DNA from 2 places in the Allorhizobium sp. GW101-3B10 genome. Region 2 is predicted to be linked to the other one. Evidence: riboswitches for the same ligand, from Rfam matches in the RefSeq annotation. Region 2 holds a riboswitch; the other holds the start of a gene.
What was found. Region 2 has a riboswitch for S-adenosylmethionine ahead of metA (homoserine O-acetyltransferase MetA). Riboswitches for the same ligand answer to the same signal wherever they lie in the genome.

Region 1: another riboswitch for S-adenosylmethionine. It lies ahead of AC07Y0_RS16755 (O-succinylhomoserine sulfhydrylase); the one in region 2 lies ahead of metA (homoserine O-acetyltransferase MetA).

The regions. Positions count from the first base shown of each region.
Region 1 is NZ_JBWKZR010000001.1:3,370,222-3,377,140, forward strand. It holds gene AC07Y0_RS16740 (MFS transporter) at 1-1,210, shown strand, start outside; tRNA gene AC07Y0_RS16745 (tRNA-Gly) at 1,239-1,312, opposite strand; gene AC07Y0_RS16750 (2'-deoxycytidine 5'-triphosphate deaminase) at 1,380-2,477, opposite strand; SAM riboswitch at 2,552-2,630, shown strand; gene AC07Y0_RS16755 (O-succinylhomoserine sulfhydrylase) at 2,678-3,862, shown strand; gene apaG (Co2+/Mg2+ efflux facilitator ApaG/CorD) at 4,066-4,458, shown strand; gene AC07Y0_RS16765 (Hsp33 family molecular chaperone) at 4,511-5,509, opposite strand; gene argF (ornithine carbamoyltransferase) at 5,657-6,574, opposite strand; gene AC07Y0_RS16775 (aspartate aminotransferase family protein) at 6,583-6,919, opposite strand, start outside.
Region 2 is NZ_JBWKZR010000001.1:4,183,264-4,190,182, forward strand. It holds gene AC07Y0_RS20590 (vWA domain-containing protein) at 1-500, opposite strand, end outside; gene AC07Y0_RS20595 (GNAT family N-acetyltransferase) at 507-959, opposite strand; gene metA (homoserine O-acetyltransferase MetA) at 961-1,884, opposite strand; SAM riboswitch at 1,964-2,042, opposite strand; gene AC07Y0_RS20605 (AAA family ATPase) at 2,442-3,281, opposite strand; gene AC07Y0_RS20610 (hypothetical protein) at 3,652-3,795, shown strand; gene AC07Y0_RS20615 (thiamine diphosphokinase) at 3,929-4,579, shown strand; gene AC07Y0_RS20620 (ABC-F family ATP-binding cassette domain-containing protein) at 4,582-6,414, shown strand; gene AC07Y0_RS20625 (ABC transporter ATP-binding protein/permease) at 6,560-6,919, opposite strand, start outside.

The DNA.
Region 1 (6,919 bases), 810 kb from region 2:
GGGCGGGAGCGACACGGCGACCTGGCGCAGGCTCCCCGGCAGCATCTGGGCGATCGGCTTCGTTTCGCTGTTCATGGATGTCTCCTCCGAGATGATCCATGCGATCCTGCCGCTCTATCTGGTCACCGTGCTCGGTACGTCGACACTCACCGTCGGCATCATCGAGGGGATCGCGGAGGCGACCGCGGCGATCACCAAGGTGTTTTCCGGCGCGCTCAGCGACTGGCTGGGCAAGCGAAAGCTGCTCGCCGCCCTCGGCTACGGGCTTGCGGCGCTGACCAAACCGATCTTCCCGCTTGCACCGGGCGTCGCCTGGCTGATCGCCGCACGCTTCGTCGACCGCATCGGCAAGGGCATCCGCGGCGCGCCGCGCGACGCGCTGGTTGCCGACATTTCCCCGCCCGAGCTGCGCGGCGCAAGCTTCGGGCTCCGGCAGTCGCTCGACACGCTCGGCGCCCTGCTCGGGCCGCTGCTTGCCATCGTCTTCATGTGGGCGCTCCACAACGATTTCACGCTGGTCTTCTGGATCGCCGTCATTCCCGCCTTCGTCTCGGCCGGGCTGATAATCGTCGCGGTGAAGGAGCCGAAGCGGGCGGCGCCCGTGCGCAAGGTGCGCATGCCGCTCAGCCGCGGCGAGCTTCGGCGGCTGAGCGCCAGCTACTGGTGGGTGCTCGCGGTCGCGTCGGCCTTCACGCTCGCCCGGTTCAGCGAAGCCTTCCTCGTGCTGAAGGGCCAGGACATCGGACTATCGCTCGCTTTCGTGCCGGCGGTGATGGTGGTGATGAATGCCGCCTATTTCCTCTCGGCCTATCCGGTCGGGGCGCTGTCGGACAGGATGAGCCGGACGAGACTGCTCGTCGCCGGCCTCGTGCTGCTGCTCGCCGCCGATCTGGTGCTCGCCTTTTCTTCGGGTCTCGCCGGTCTTGCGCTCGGGGCCGCACTCTGGGGCCTGCACATGGGCTTTACCCAGGGGCTGCTGGCAACCCTCGTCGCCGACACCGCGCCGGCGGAACTGCGCGGCACGGCCTTCGGCATGTTCAACCTCGTGACCGGCGTCGCATTGCTGGCGGCCAGCGTCATCGCCGGTCTGCTCTGGGACGCCACCGGCCCGACCGGCACGTTCCTTGGCGGCGCCGGCTTCACCGTGCTGACGCTCGCGGGCCTTTTGCTGCTCGAAGCCAGACGCCGGCGCAATGGCGTGGCGCGGTGAGCGGACGATCTTGATGATTGGATAAGGCTGGAGCGGGTGAAGGGAATCGAACCCTCGTATTCAGCTTGGGAAGCTGCTGCTCTACCATTGAGCTACACCCGCGCGGCCCGCACAGTTCCAACAGATGCGGCGCTCTGTCAAGGGCGAAACTGACCTGCGCGGACGCCGATCAACCGAGCCGGAAGTGCTTGGACAGCTTCAGGCCCTGGGCCTGGTAGTTGGAGCCGAGGCCCGAGCCGTAGAGGCCTTCAGGGCGCTCCTGCATGTGCTCGTAGACGAGACGGCCGATCACCTGGCCATGCTCGAGGATGAAGGGCACTTCGTGGCTGCGCACTTCGAGCACCGCCCGGCTTCCCGAGCCACCGGCGGCGGCATGGCCGAAACCGGGATCGAAGAAGCCGGCATAGTGCACGCGGAACTCGCCGACCAGCGGGTCATAGGGCGTCATCTCGGCGGCATACAGCGGCGGCACATGCACCGCCTCATTGGAGACGAGAATGTAGAATTCGTCCGGATCGAGGATGAGTTCGTCGGCGCCCCGGCTGTAGAGCGGTTCCCAGAAGTCGAGCACGTCGTGGGCGGCCTTCTTGTCGACGTCGATCACGCCGGTATGGTGCTTGCCGCGATAGCCGATCAGGCCGTCAGCGCCAGTGCCCTTCAGGTCGATCGACAGCGCGATGCCGCCGCCCGAGACGTTCGGCGCCTCGCTGGCGACAAGGGTCTCCGCCGCATGCAGGTCGAGCAGTTCGCGCTCGCCGAGCAGTGCCTGGCCGACGCGGAAACGGATCTGCGACAGGCGCGAGCCGCGCCGCACGATGACCGGGAAGGTGCGCGGGGAAATTTCCAGGTAGAGCGGTCCCTTGTAGCCGGCCGGGATCTTGTCGAATTCCTGGGCATGGTCGACCATGACGCGGGTGAAGATGTCGAGGCGGCCGGTCGAGCTCTTTGGATTGGCCGAGGCCGACATTGCGGCCGGCAGGTCGAGGCTCTCCATCAGGGGGACAATATAGACGCATCCGGTCTCCAGCACGGCGCCGTTTTCCAGGTCGATCTCGTGCAGGGTCAGCCGTTCGAGCTTGTCGGCGACGGTGTGGGCGCGCCCTGGCATGAAGCTCGCACGCACGCGCAGCGCCTTCGCGCCCAGCCGAAGGTCGAGGCTGGCGGGCTGGATCTGGTCATGATCGAGCATCGTCTCGCTCATCAGCCGGCCCTCGCCGAAGAGCGTGCCGATGGCGCTGTCCGAGAGAATGCCCGTGGTCCTGGTCATCTTGCGTCTTCCTGTTTGGGCCAGACAAAACCAAAGTCGAGGAATTGACGCAAGCCCGCGATGGGCGTATGGCAAGCTTATCCCGTGGTGATTTGGCCGGTCGGCTTGCAGCCACGTTAAACAAATGGCTAAAGAGACCGGGTGCTAGAAACCGGTCCGATTTCGCGACCGGTTTTTTTGTATTCGAAAGGCTGAAAGGCATGAGCAAGAACTGGCGTCCGGCAACCCAACTGGTCCATGGTGGAACTCTTCGCTCGCCCTATGGCGAGACCTCCGAGGCGATCTTCCTGACGCAGGGCTTCGTCTACGAAAGCTCGGAAGCGGCGGAAGCACGCTTCAAGGGTGAGACGGACGGCTATATCTACGCTCGCTACGGCAGCCCGACCAACGACATGTTCGAAAAGCGCATGTGCCTCCTGGAAGGCGCCGAAGACGCCCGCGCCATGGCTTCGGGCATGGCCGCGGTCGCCGCCGCCGTGCTCTGCCAGGTGAAGGCCGGCGATCATATCGTCGCCGCCCGCGCCTTGTTCGGCTCCTGCCGCTACGTCGTCGAGACGCTGGCGCCGCGCTACGGCGTGGAATGCACGCTGGTCGACGGCCGGGACCTGAAGAACTGGGAAGCGGCGATCCGACCGAACACCAGGGTCATGTTCCTCGAAAGCCCGACCAACCCGACGCTCGAAGTGGTCGACATCGCCGGCGTCGCCAAGCTCGCCGACCAGGTCGGCGCCACGCTGATCGTCGACAATGTCTTCGCCACGCCGCTCTTCCAGAAGCCGCTCGAACTCGGCGCCCATGTCGTTGTCTATTCGGCCACCAAGCATATCGACGGACAGGGCCGCTGCCTCGGTGGCGTCGTGCTCTCGTCGAAGGACTGGATCACCGAGAACCTGCAGGACTATTTCCGCCATACCGGTCCGGCCATGTCGCCGTTCAATGCCTGGACGCTTCTGAAGGGCGTCGAGACGCTGCCGCTGCGCGTCAAACAGCAGACGGCGAATGCCGCGGCGATCGCCGACTTCCTGGCCGAGCAGCCGCAGGTCGCCAGGGTGATCTATCCGGGCCGCGCCGACCATCCGCAGGCCGACATCGTCGCCAAGCAGATGACCGGCGGCTCGACGCTGGTCGCCTTCGAGATGAAGGGCGGCAAGGACGCGGCGTTCAAGCTGCAGAACGCGCTGGACGTCGTCAAGATCTCCAACAATCTCGGCGACGCCAAGAGCCTGATCACCCATCCGGCCACGACGACGCACAAGAACCTCACCGACGAGGCACGCGCCGAACTCGGCATGTCCGGCGGCACGGTTCGTCTGTCCTGCGGCATCGAGGACACGGACGACCTGCTGGAGGACTTTGCCCGCGCCATCGCGTCCGTCGGCGCCTGAGCCCGGCCACGACGGCCAAGGCCCCAGAAAAGTCCGGGTGAGCGTCTTGCGCGCCCGGACCAGGCCCCTTAACCCCAACCATTAGCATTAACAACGAAATCTCTGCCGGACCGGTCGCTTTCGCCTGCCGGTGCGCTTGTATTTTTCCTTCATCGCGCCATGCTGTAGGCTATGCTTAGCGAAGCTTTAAAAAGGTCCCGTGCATGTATCGCGCCGTGACACGCGACATCGAGGTCAGTGTCGAACCCTATTACCTGGAGGAGCAATCCGATCCGGAAGACAGCCGCTATGTCTGGGGCTACCGCATCGTAATCGCCAACCATTCGACAAGGCCCGTGCGGCTGATGCATCGCTACTGGCACATTACCGACCAGAACGGCCAGGTCGATGAGGTGCACGGACCGGGCGTGATCGGCGAGCAGCCGCGGCTGCGCCCCGGCGACACCTATGAATATTCGTCCGGCTGCCCGCTCGACACACCGTCGGGCATGATGTTCGGTCACTACCAGATGGAAGCCGACGACGGCGAGGTCTTCGAAGTCGCCATTCCGGCGTTTTCGCTGGATGCGCCGGGCATGGTCCGGGTGCTGAACTGAAAACGGCAGGGCCAAGGACCCTGCCGCTCGCATCATTCCATTTCGGCCCTGCTCAGGCGTTCAGGACTTCCGCCGCCTCATAGCGGTAGGTCGTCGAGCAGAACTCGCAGGTGACCGTGATCGCGCCGTCCGTCTGGCTGGCATCGATCTCCTCCTGCGAGAAGCTCGACAGCACGCCCTTGATCTTCTCGCGCGAACAACTGCATCGGTCATAGACGGCATGGGGCTCATAGACCCGCACGCCGCGCTCGTGGAACAGGCGGAACAGCAGGCGTTCCACACCGATCTGTGGATCGGTCAGTTCGTCGGCGTCGACCGTGTCGACCAGCATGCGCGCTTCCGCCCAGGCATCGTCATCCGAGTGCGGCCGGTCGCCATTGTCGCCATTGTCGCCGTCGCCGCCATGCAGGTCGGAGTGCCGCAGGCGTTCTGGCGCCTCGGGCAGGAACTGGGCGATCAGACCGCCGGCACGCCAGGTGCGGCGCGGACGGCCGTCTTCGTCGCGATCGAAGAACTCGGCGGCACCAAGGCGCACACGCGTCGGGATCTGCTCCGACTGGCGGAAATAGACCCCGGCAATATCCTCGAGCGAGGCGCCGTCCAGCGGCACGATGCCCTGATAGGGCTGCATGAAATTGCCCTGGTCGATGGTGAGCGCCAGCACGCCCGCGCCGAGCAACTGCTCGGGCGAGGTGCGGCCGGCGGCCACCGCCTCGGCCAGACGCTCCTCGTCGAAGCGGGCATAGGCGCGGACATTTTCCGGCGAGGCGAAGTCCGCAACCAGCAGGTCGACCGGACCGTCGCTCTTGGTCTGGACGGTGAACTTGCCCTCGAACTTGAGCGAGGTGCCGATCAGCACGGTGAGCACGATCGCCTCGGCCAGCAGCCGGGCGACCGGCTCGGGATAGTCGTGGCGGGCAAGAATGGTATTCAGCAAGGGACCAATCTGCACGGCGCGACCGCGCACGTCGAGACCTTCCACCTGGAAGGGCACGACCCGGTCATCACCGGCGAAACCGAATTCGCCGAGCTCGGCAGGCCTGTTCATCATCATTGTACTCCTGGCGCCTTGGCGCTCGAACATGGCGAGGCGCAGGGCCTCTTTCTCAATGGCACAAATGGGAACCGGGCGGAAAAAGATCAAGCGCGGCGAAAGCTGTCGTTCCGCCGCGTCATCTTCAGGCTGCTGCAGCCGCGATCAGATGGCGCCGAGGCACCAGGCGAGGATCGACTTCTGCGCATGCAGACGGTTTTCCGCCTCGTCGAACACGACCGACTGCGGGCCGTCGATTACCTCGTTGGTCACTTCCTCGCCGCGATGGGCCGGCAGGCAATGCATGAACAACGCGTTCGGTTGGGCCTGCTTCATCAGCGCGGCATTGACCTGGAACGGCTGGAAGACATTGTGGCCACGCGCCTTGTGCTCCTGGTTCATGGAGATCCAGGTATCGGTCACCACCACGTCGGCACCGTCCACGGCGCGGTCCGCGTCATGGCACAGCATGATCTCGCCGCCATTGTTGCGCGCCCAGTTGAGGATCTTGTCGTCCGGCTCGGAACCGAGCGGCACGGCCATGTTCATGCGGTAGCCGAACCGGGCCGAGCCCTCGACCAGCGAATGCAGAACATTGTTGCCGTCGCCGGTCCAGGCGATGGTCTTGCCCTTGATGGGGCCGCGATGCTCCTCGAAGGTCATCACGTCGGCCATGATCTGGCAGGGATGGGTGCTGTCGGTGAGCGCATTGATCACCGGCACGGTGGCATACTCGGCCATTTCCAGCAGACGCGAGTGGTCGGTGGTGCGGATCATGATCGCGTCGACATAGCGCGACAGGACCTTGGCCGTGTCGCCGATCGTTTCGGCGCGGCCGAGCTGCATTTCGGTGCCGGACAGGAACAGCGTCTCGCCGCCGAGCTGGCGCATGCCGACGTCGAAGGAGACGCGGGTGCGCGTCGACGGCTTTTCGAAGATCATCGCCAGCATCTTGCCGGAAAGCGGCTTTTCGGCGGTGCCGGCCTTGGTCGACTGCTTGCGCGTCTTGGCGTCCTCCAGGATCAGCCGGAGGTCGGGCGCCGTCATGGCGGAGAGATCGAGAAAATGCTTCGGAGATGCCATGTCTTTGCTTACCTGCCCTGGTTCGATGACGCCGCTGCGAGCTTGCCCTGCAGGTGCTCGGCCGCCTGTTCGATGCGCTTCAACCCTTCGCGGGCCTCTTCGACGGTGACGATGAGCGGCGGCAGGAGACGGATGACGTTGTCGCCGGCAGGAACACCCAGCACATGCTCCTCGCGCATCGCCATCAGCAGGTCGGTGTTGGGCACCTTGGCCTTGATGCCGAGCATAAGGCCTTCGCCGCGGATCTCCTCGATGATATCGGGATAACGGTCCTTCAGCGAAGCGAGACCCTGGCGGAAGATCAACGCCACTTCGCGGACGTGGTCGAGGAAACCGTCGGCCAGC
Region 2 (6,919 bases):
TTCACGGCGCGGCGGTGACGGCTTTCGTGCTGGCCGATGCGCACGCCTTCCGGATTGTAGCCATAGGCGCCGAAGGGCGAGGTGCCGGCGGTGCCGATCCATTTCGAGCCGCCCTGGTGGCGCCCCTCCTGCTCGGCAAGCCGCTGGCGCAGCGTCTCCATCAGCTTGTCGAAGCCGCCGAGCGCCTCGACCAGCTTTTTGTCGTCCTCCGACAGGTGCTTTTCCGCGAGCTTCTTCAGCCATTCCTCGAGGATCGGCACGGTCTCGACGCCATCGGTACCCGACAGGGCCTCCAGCCCGCCGAACATCTCGGCAAAGACCCGGTCGAAGCGGTCGATATGGCGCTCGTCCTTGACCAGCGCCGTGCGGGCGAGGAAGTAGAAGGCTTCGGTATCGAAGTCGGCCAGCCCCTTTTCCATGCCTTCGAGAAGGGCGAGGAATTCCCTCAGCGTGACCGGGACATGCGCTTCCTTGAGCTTGAGGAAAAAGGGAATGAACATCCGAGGTCAGAAATTCTGCTGGTAGACGATGAACGGCGTCTTCTCGGCGATGCGGTCGTAGAGGCGGCGCGCGGTGGCGTTGAATTCCTGCGTCATCCAGTAGACCTCCCTTGCGCCTTCCGCCTTTGCCCGCTCGTCTACCGCCTCGATCAGGGCCCGGCCGATGCCGGTGCCGCGGATCTCGGGGTCGGCATAGAGGTCCTGAAGATAGCATATGTTGTCGATGTGCCAGCAGGAGCGATGGAAGAGATAGTGGGCAAGGCCCACCGGCCGGCCGTCCACCCATGCCAGAAGGCCGCGGTATTCGCCCGGCGCGCCGCCGGTCAGCCGGGCGAAGGTCAGGGCGTAGATCTCCTCCGGCAGCTCCGTCTCGTAGAAGGCGAGATAGGCCTTCCACAGGCGGCGCCATGCGGTTTCGTCCTGCGTGCGCAAGGGGCGGATGTCGACGGTCGCCGCCATGTCAGCGCCCGGTGCCAATCTCGCTGAGGTCGTAGGGCGTCGTCTGGTAGATCTCGTTGATCCAGTTGCCGAACAGGAGATGGGCGTGGCTGCGCCAGCGGTTGAGCGGGGTCAGCGTCGGGTCGTTGTGCGGAAAATAGTCGTGCGGCATCTTGATCGGCACGCCGGCATTCACGTCGCGGAAATACTCTTCGCCCAGCGAGGTCGAATCATATTCGACGTGGTTGAACATGTAGAGCCGGTTGCCGCGCTTCTCGTGCACGAGGCAGACGCCCATCTCGTCGGATTCCATCAGGATCTCAAGGTCCGGATGCTTCTCGATGTCTTTTCGGCGCACTTCCGTCCAGCGCGATACCGGGACCTGGAAGTCGTCGGAAAAACCGTTGAGGTAGACGGAGGCCGGCGACAGGTTGCGGTGGCGGTAGACGCCGAAGGCCTTCTGCTTCAGCGCGTGCTTCGGCACCTTGTGAAAATGGTAGATGGCGGCCATGGCGCCCCAGCAGACGTTCATCGTCGAATGGACGTTGGTTTCCGTCCAGTCGAAGATCTGCTGCATCTCGCTCCAGTAGGTGACGTCCTCATAGGCCAGGTTCTCGACCGGCGCGCCGGTGACGATGAAGCCGTCGAACTTGCGGTCCTTCACCTCTTCCCAGGTCTGGTAGAAGGACAGGAGATGTTCTTCCGAGGTGTTCTTGGCCTTGTGGCCGCCGACGCGCACGAGGGTAAGCTCGACCTGCAGCGGCGAGGCGCCGATCAGGCGGGCGAACTGGACCTCGGTCTTGATCTTGTTCGGCATGAGATTGAGCAGGCCGATCTGCAGCGGGCGGATGTCCTGGCGGACGGCCACCGTCTCGGTCATCACCCGCACGCCCTCGTGGACGAGGGTTTCAAAGGCGGGCAGCGTATCGGGTATCCTGATCGGCATCGTTTCTCATTCCCAGCATTGGCGGAAAAACCGCAAAATAAAACCGGCGGCGAGAAATCGCGACCGGTGCTCGGGAAAATGACGACTTTCCTCGGCCCCTTTAGCGACTTCTTTAACGTGGCTGCAAGCCGGCCGGCCAAATCACCACGGGACAGCCGGTTATTTACGCCTGTTGGGGCGGCGAATCAATGGGGGTCGGTCTGTTGCGTGTCATGGGCCGGTTGGGTGTGGTTGCGACTGTCCTCGGCGTCGGTGCGAGCGGCACCCCCCTCTGTCCTGCTGGACATCTCCCCCTCAAGGGGGGAGATCGGCGTGGGGCAGGCGCTCGCCTGACCGCTACGCCCGAGCAAGTTGCGAGGGTCTTGTCATCTGTGGTGGCTTCGGCCGCATACCAGCGGCAACTGTTGCCGGAATCTGAGTCATGCGGTTGCGGCATCCGGGCGATATCCAGGTTCCGATCTCCCCCCTTGAGGGGGAGATGCCCGGCAGGGCAGAGGGGGGGTATCCCGCATACTGTGGGTCAGAAGCCAGTCGATCGGGACTTCAGCGCTTGCGGCCTAGCGCTCCCGCCGCGCCATGAAGGCCAGGCGTTCGAACAGGTGCACGTCCTGCTCGTTCTTCAAAAGGGCGCCGTGGAGCTTGGGCAGGGCCTGTTTCGGGTCGGCGCGCAGGTCGGCCGGGTCGACGTCCTCGGCGACCAGAAGGCGGATCCAGTCGAGCGCTTCCGAGGTCGAGGGCTTCTTGCGCAGGCCCGGCGTCTCGCGGATCTCGTAGAACTGGGTCAGCGCATCCCGGATCAGCGCCTGCTTGATGCCGGGATAGTGGACCTCGACGATGCGGGTCAGCGTGTCGGCGTCGGGGAAGCGGATGTAGTGGAAGAAGCAGCGGCGCAGGAACGCGTCGGGCAGTTCCTTCTCGTTGTTCGAGGTGATGATGACGATCGGGCGCACGGCGGCCTTCACCGTTTCGCCGGTCTCGTAGACATGGAATTCCATGCGGTCGAGTTCCTGAAGCAGGTCGTTGGGAAACTCGATGTCGGCCTTGTCGATCTCGTCGATCAGCAGAACCGTCTTGCGGCCGGCGGCGAAGGCCTGCCAGAGCTTGCCCTTACGGATGTAGTTGCCGACGTCGTTGACCCGTGCGTCGCCGAGCTGGCTGTCGCGCAGGCGCGAGACCGCGTCATATTCGTAGAGGCCCTGCTGCGCCTTGGTGGTCGACTTGATGCTCCATTCGATCATGTCCAGGCCAAGCGCCGCCGCCACCTGTCGTGCGAGCTCGGTCTTGCCGGTGCCGGGTTCGCCCTTGACGAGCAGCGGCCGCTCGAGCGTGATGGCCGCGTTGACGGCGACCATCAGGTCCTTGTCGGCGATATAGTCGGCGGTACCGATGAACTGCATGCTCGAGTCTTCCTGGCTGATCCTTGGCGGTGAACCTAGTGGCGCAAGGGGTGCAGTGCAAGATGGCGGGGCGGCCGGCGGCGGTGGCGGCGCGGCAGATAAAGCTTGTAAAAATGCTGGAATCTGACAGGCTGAACACAGCGACACATGCCGCCCGTTGGTGTTCCGACACTTGCCTCTGTGGGCAAGAAAGTCACATTCGCGACCGCGGCGGGCGCATTCCCGGCAGGTCCTGCCAAGCACACGGCATCCCCCGCCGCATTCGCTTCGAAGACGAAGTTTCTACCGCCAGCCGACCGAAGATCACCTGTTCCCGATCGAGCGCCGCCATCAAGGGCGGCCCGCGATCCTTCACCGAAGGAAGACACCCATGGCCAAAGGTCAGGTACGTTCGAACCGCGAAGCCCGAAAACCCAAGAAGGACAAGACCAAGGCCGATGCGCCGAAGGCGACCGGCTTCGCCAGCCAGCTGAAGAATGCCGAAACCTCCAAGGACGGCACCGCCAAGCGCTAGGCGCCATCGGGCTCAGCGATACCACGACCAAGCGTCGTGCCCGGCCTGATCGGCGCCCGGCGCCCGGTCAGGCGGCGAGGGGCCAAGCAATCGGCCTTTCCCTTCCCCGCCCATATGCGCTATGGGCACATCCATGACGGACACGACCTTCACCATCCTGCTCGGCGGGGCGCTCATCCCGACCGAACGGCTGAAAGCCGCGGTCGCGGGAAGCCGCGCCATTGCGGCCGACGGCGGCATGCGCCACGCGGCAGCGCTCGGCCTTTCGCCGGAATTGTGGGTCGGTGACTTCGACAGTTCCGCCGATCTGCCGGTCGAGGATTTTCCCGGCGTGCCGCGCCTGCCCTATCCGGCGCAAAAGGCGGCGACCGACGGCGAGATCGCCGTCGAAGAGGCGCTGTCGCGCGGGGCAAGGCGCCTGGTGCTGGCCGGCGCGCTCGGCGGCGAACGCTCGGACCATGCGCTGATGCATCTGCTGTCGGGCGTGGCGCTGGCCAAGGGCGGTATTGAGGTGATGATGACGTCGGGAAGCGAAGAGGCCTTTCCGCTGCTTGGGCACGATTTTACCCTCGACCTGCCGAAGGGCTCGCTGTTCTCGGTCCTCGGCCTGTCGCCGCTGGCCGGGCTGACGATCGACAATGCCCGCTATCCGCTCAAAGATTTCGCGCTGCCCTTCGGGTCGTCGCGCACCATTTCCAACGTCGCGGAAGGTCCCGTGCGGTTCTCGCTGAAAAGCGGCGATGCCGTCGTCCTTGCCCGCCCTTACGATTTTTCCGGAGCTTGACCTTGGCACCACCCATTCTCAAACTCGACGACATCGTGCTCTCCTTCGGCGGCGCACCGCTTCTCAACGGCGCCGGCCTGCAGGTCGAGCCGGGCGACCGCATCTGCCTGGTCGGCCGCAACGGCTCGGGCAAGTCGACGCTGATGAAGATCGCCGCCGGCATGGTCGAGCCGCAGTCGGGCGAGGTGTTCCGCCATCCGGCAGCCACCATCCGCTATCTCGAGCAGGCGCCCGATTTCGGCGCGCACAAGACGGTGCAGGCCTATGCCGAGGCGGGGCTCGGACCGGGCGACGATCCGTATCGCGTCACCTATCTGCTCGAGCATCTGGGGCTTTCCGGCCAGGAAGACCCGGCGAGCCTGTCGGGCGGCGAGGCCAGGCGCGCGGCGCTTGCCCGCGTCATGGCGCCGGAACCCGACATCCTGATGCTCGACGAGCCGACCAACCATCTCGACCTGCCGACCATCGAATGGCTGGAAGGCGAGCTGGCCAAGAGCCGCAGCGCGCTGGTGGTGATCTCGCACGACCGCCGCTTTCTTGAGAAGGTGTCGACCGCCACCGTCTGGCTCGACCGCGGCCTGTCGCGCCGACTCAACCGCGGTTTCGGTCATTTCGAGGAATGGCGCGACAAGGTGCTGGAAGAGGAAGAGATCGAGCAGCACAAGCTCGGCAAGGAGATCCAGCGCGAGGAGCACTGGCTGCGCTACGGCGTGACCGCAAGGCGCAAGCGCAACATGCGCCGTCTCGGCAATCTGCAGAGCCTGCGGGCCGAATATCGCGGCCACAAGGGACCGCAGGGCACGATCCAGGCGAGCGCCACGGAAGGCCGCGAAAGCGGCAAGCTGGTGATCGAGGCGGAGAAGATCACAAAAGCCTATGGCGACCGCACCATCGTCGCGCCCTTTTCGATCCGGGTTCATCGCGGCGACTGCATCGGCCTGATCGGCCCAAACGGGGCCGGCAAGACGACGCTTCTCAAGATGCTGACCGGCCAGCTGCAACCCGACAGCGGCACGGTCAAGCTCGGCACCAATCTCGAGATCGCCGTGCTCGACCAGAAGCGCGAGGACCTCAACCTCGAGGACACGCTGTCGCATTACCTCACCGACGGGCGCGGCGAGAACCTTCTGGTCAACGGCGAACAGAAGCATGTGACCGGCTACATGAAGGAATTCCTGTTCCAGCCGGAGCAGGCGCGCACCCCGATCAAGAACCTCTCCGGCGGCGAACGCGCCCGGCTGATGCTGGCGCGGATGATGGCCAAGCCGTCGAACCTGCTGATCCTCGACGAACCGACCAACGACCTCGACATCGAGACGCTCGACCTTTTGCAGGAAATCGTCGCCGGCTATTCCGGCACGGTCATCCTGGTCAGCCATGACCGCGACTTCCTCGACCGCACGGTGACCTCGACGATCGCGCCAGCCGATCCGGAGCATCCGGACGGCCGCTGGATCGAATATGCCGGCGGCTATTCCGACATGCTGGCGCAGAAGAAGGGCGCCGAGGACGAGCGCAAGCGCGCCGACAGGGCCGAGAAGGCGAAGTCGTCCGACGGCGGCGCTGCGAAGCCTGCCGATGGCGGCGGCAAGGCCCGCGGCAAGCTCTCCTACAAGCAGAAGTTCGCGCTGGAGAACCTGCCGAAGGAGATGGAGAAGACGCAGAAGGACATCGCCGCCCGCGAGGCGAAGATGGCCGATCCGAACCTCTTCGCCAAGGACCAGGCGACCTTCAACAAGCTCGCCGCCGAGACGGAAAAGCTGCGCGCCGACCTCGTCCGCATGGAAGAGGAATGGCTGGAGCTGGAAATGCTGCGCGAGGAACTGGAGGGGTAGACGCTGCGAAAACCGCGCGATCACTCCGGCGCGATGGGCGTCAGCGAAGAATGATCGTCAGAAATGTGCAGACAATAAGGAACACAAGAAGGACGTAGCCTAGCGGGCGACGGAGGGGATGTGAGCCACTCCCCGCCTCCGTGGCTTATGACTGCGGTGCAGGCTGCTCCCTGTCGCAGCTGATTCGCTCCAGATGCAGCAGGTTCGGCGACAGCGTGTCGTAGAAGGCGCCGGAGCGGCCGATATAGATCATGGTCGAGTCGGAGAGCTCGGCCAGCACGCCGGACAGCGTGGTGACGGTGTCCGGTTCCAGTCCTTCGAGAACATCGTTGAGCACGATCCAGCGCGGCTTGCTCAGGATGAGGCTGGCGAAGGCCAGCGCCATCTGCTCGTCCTTGTCGAGCAGCCGGTCCCAGCGGGCGCGCTCGTCGAGCTTGCCGGCGATGCGGGAGAGGCCGACGCGCCGGAGCGCCGCGACCATCGCCTCGTCGGTGAAGCCGGCCGA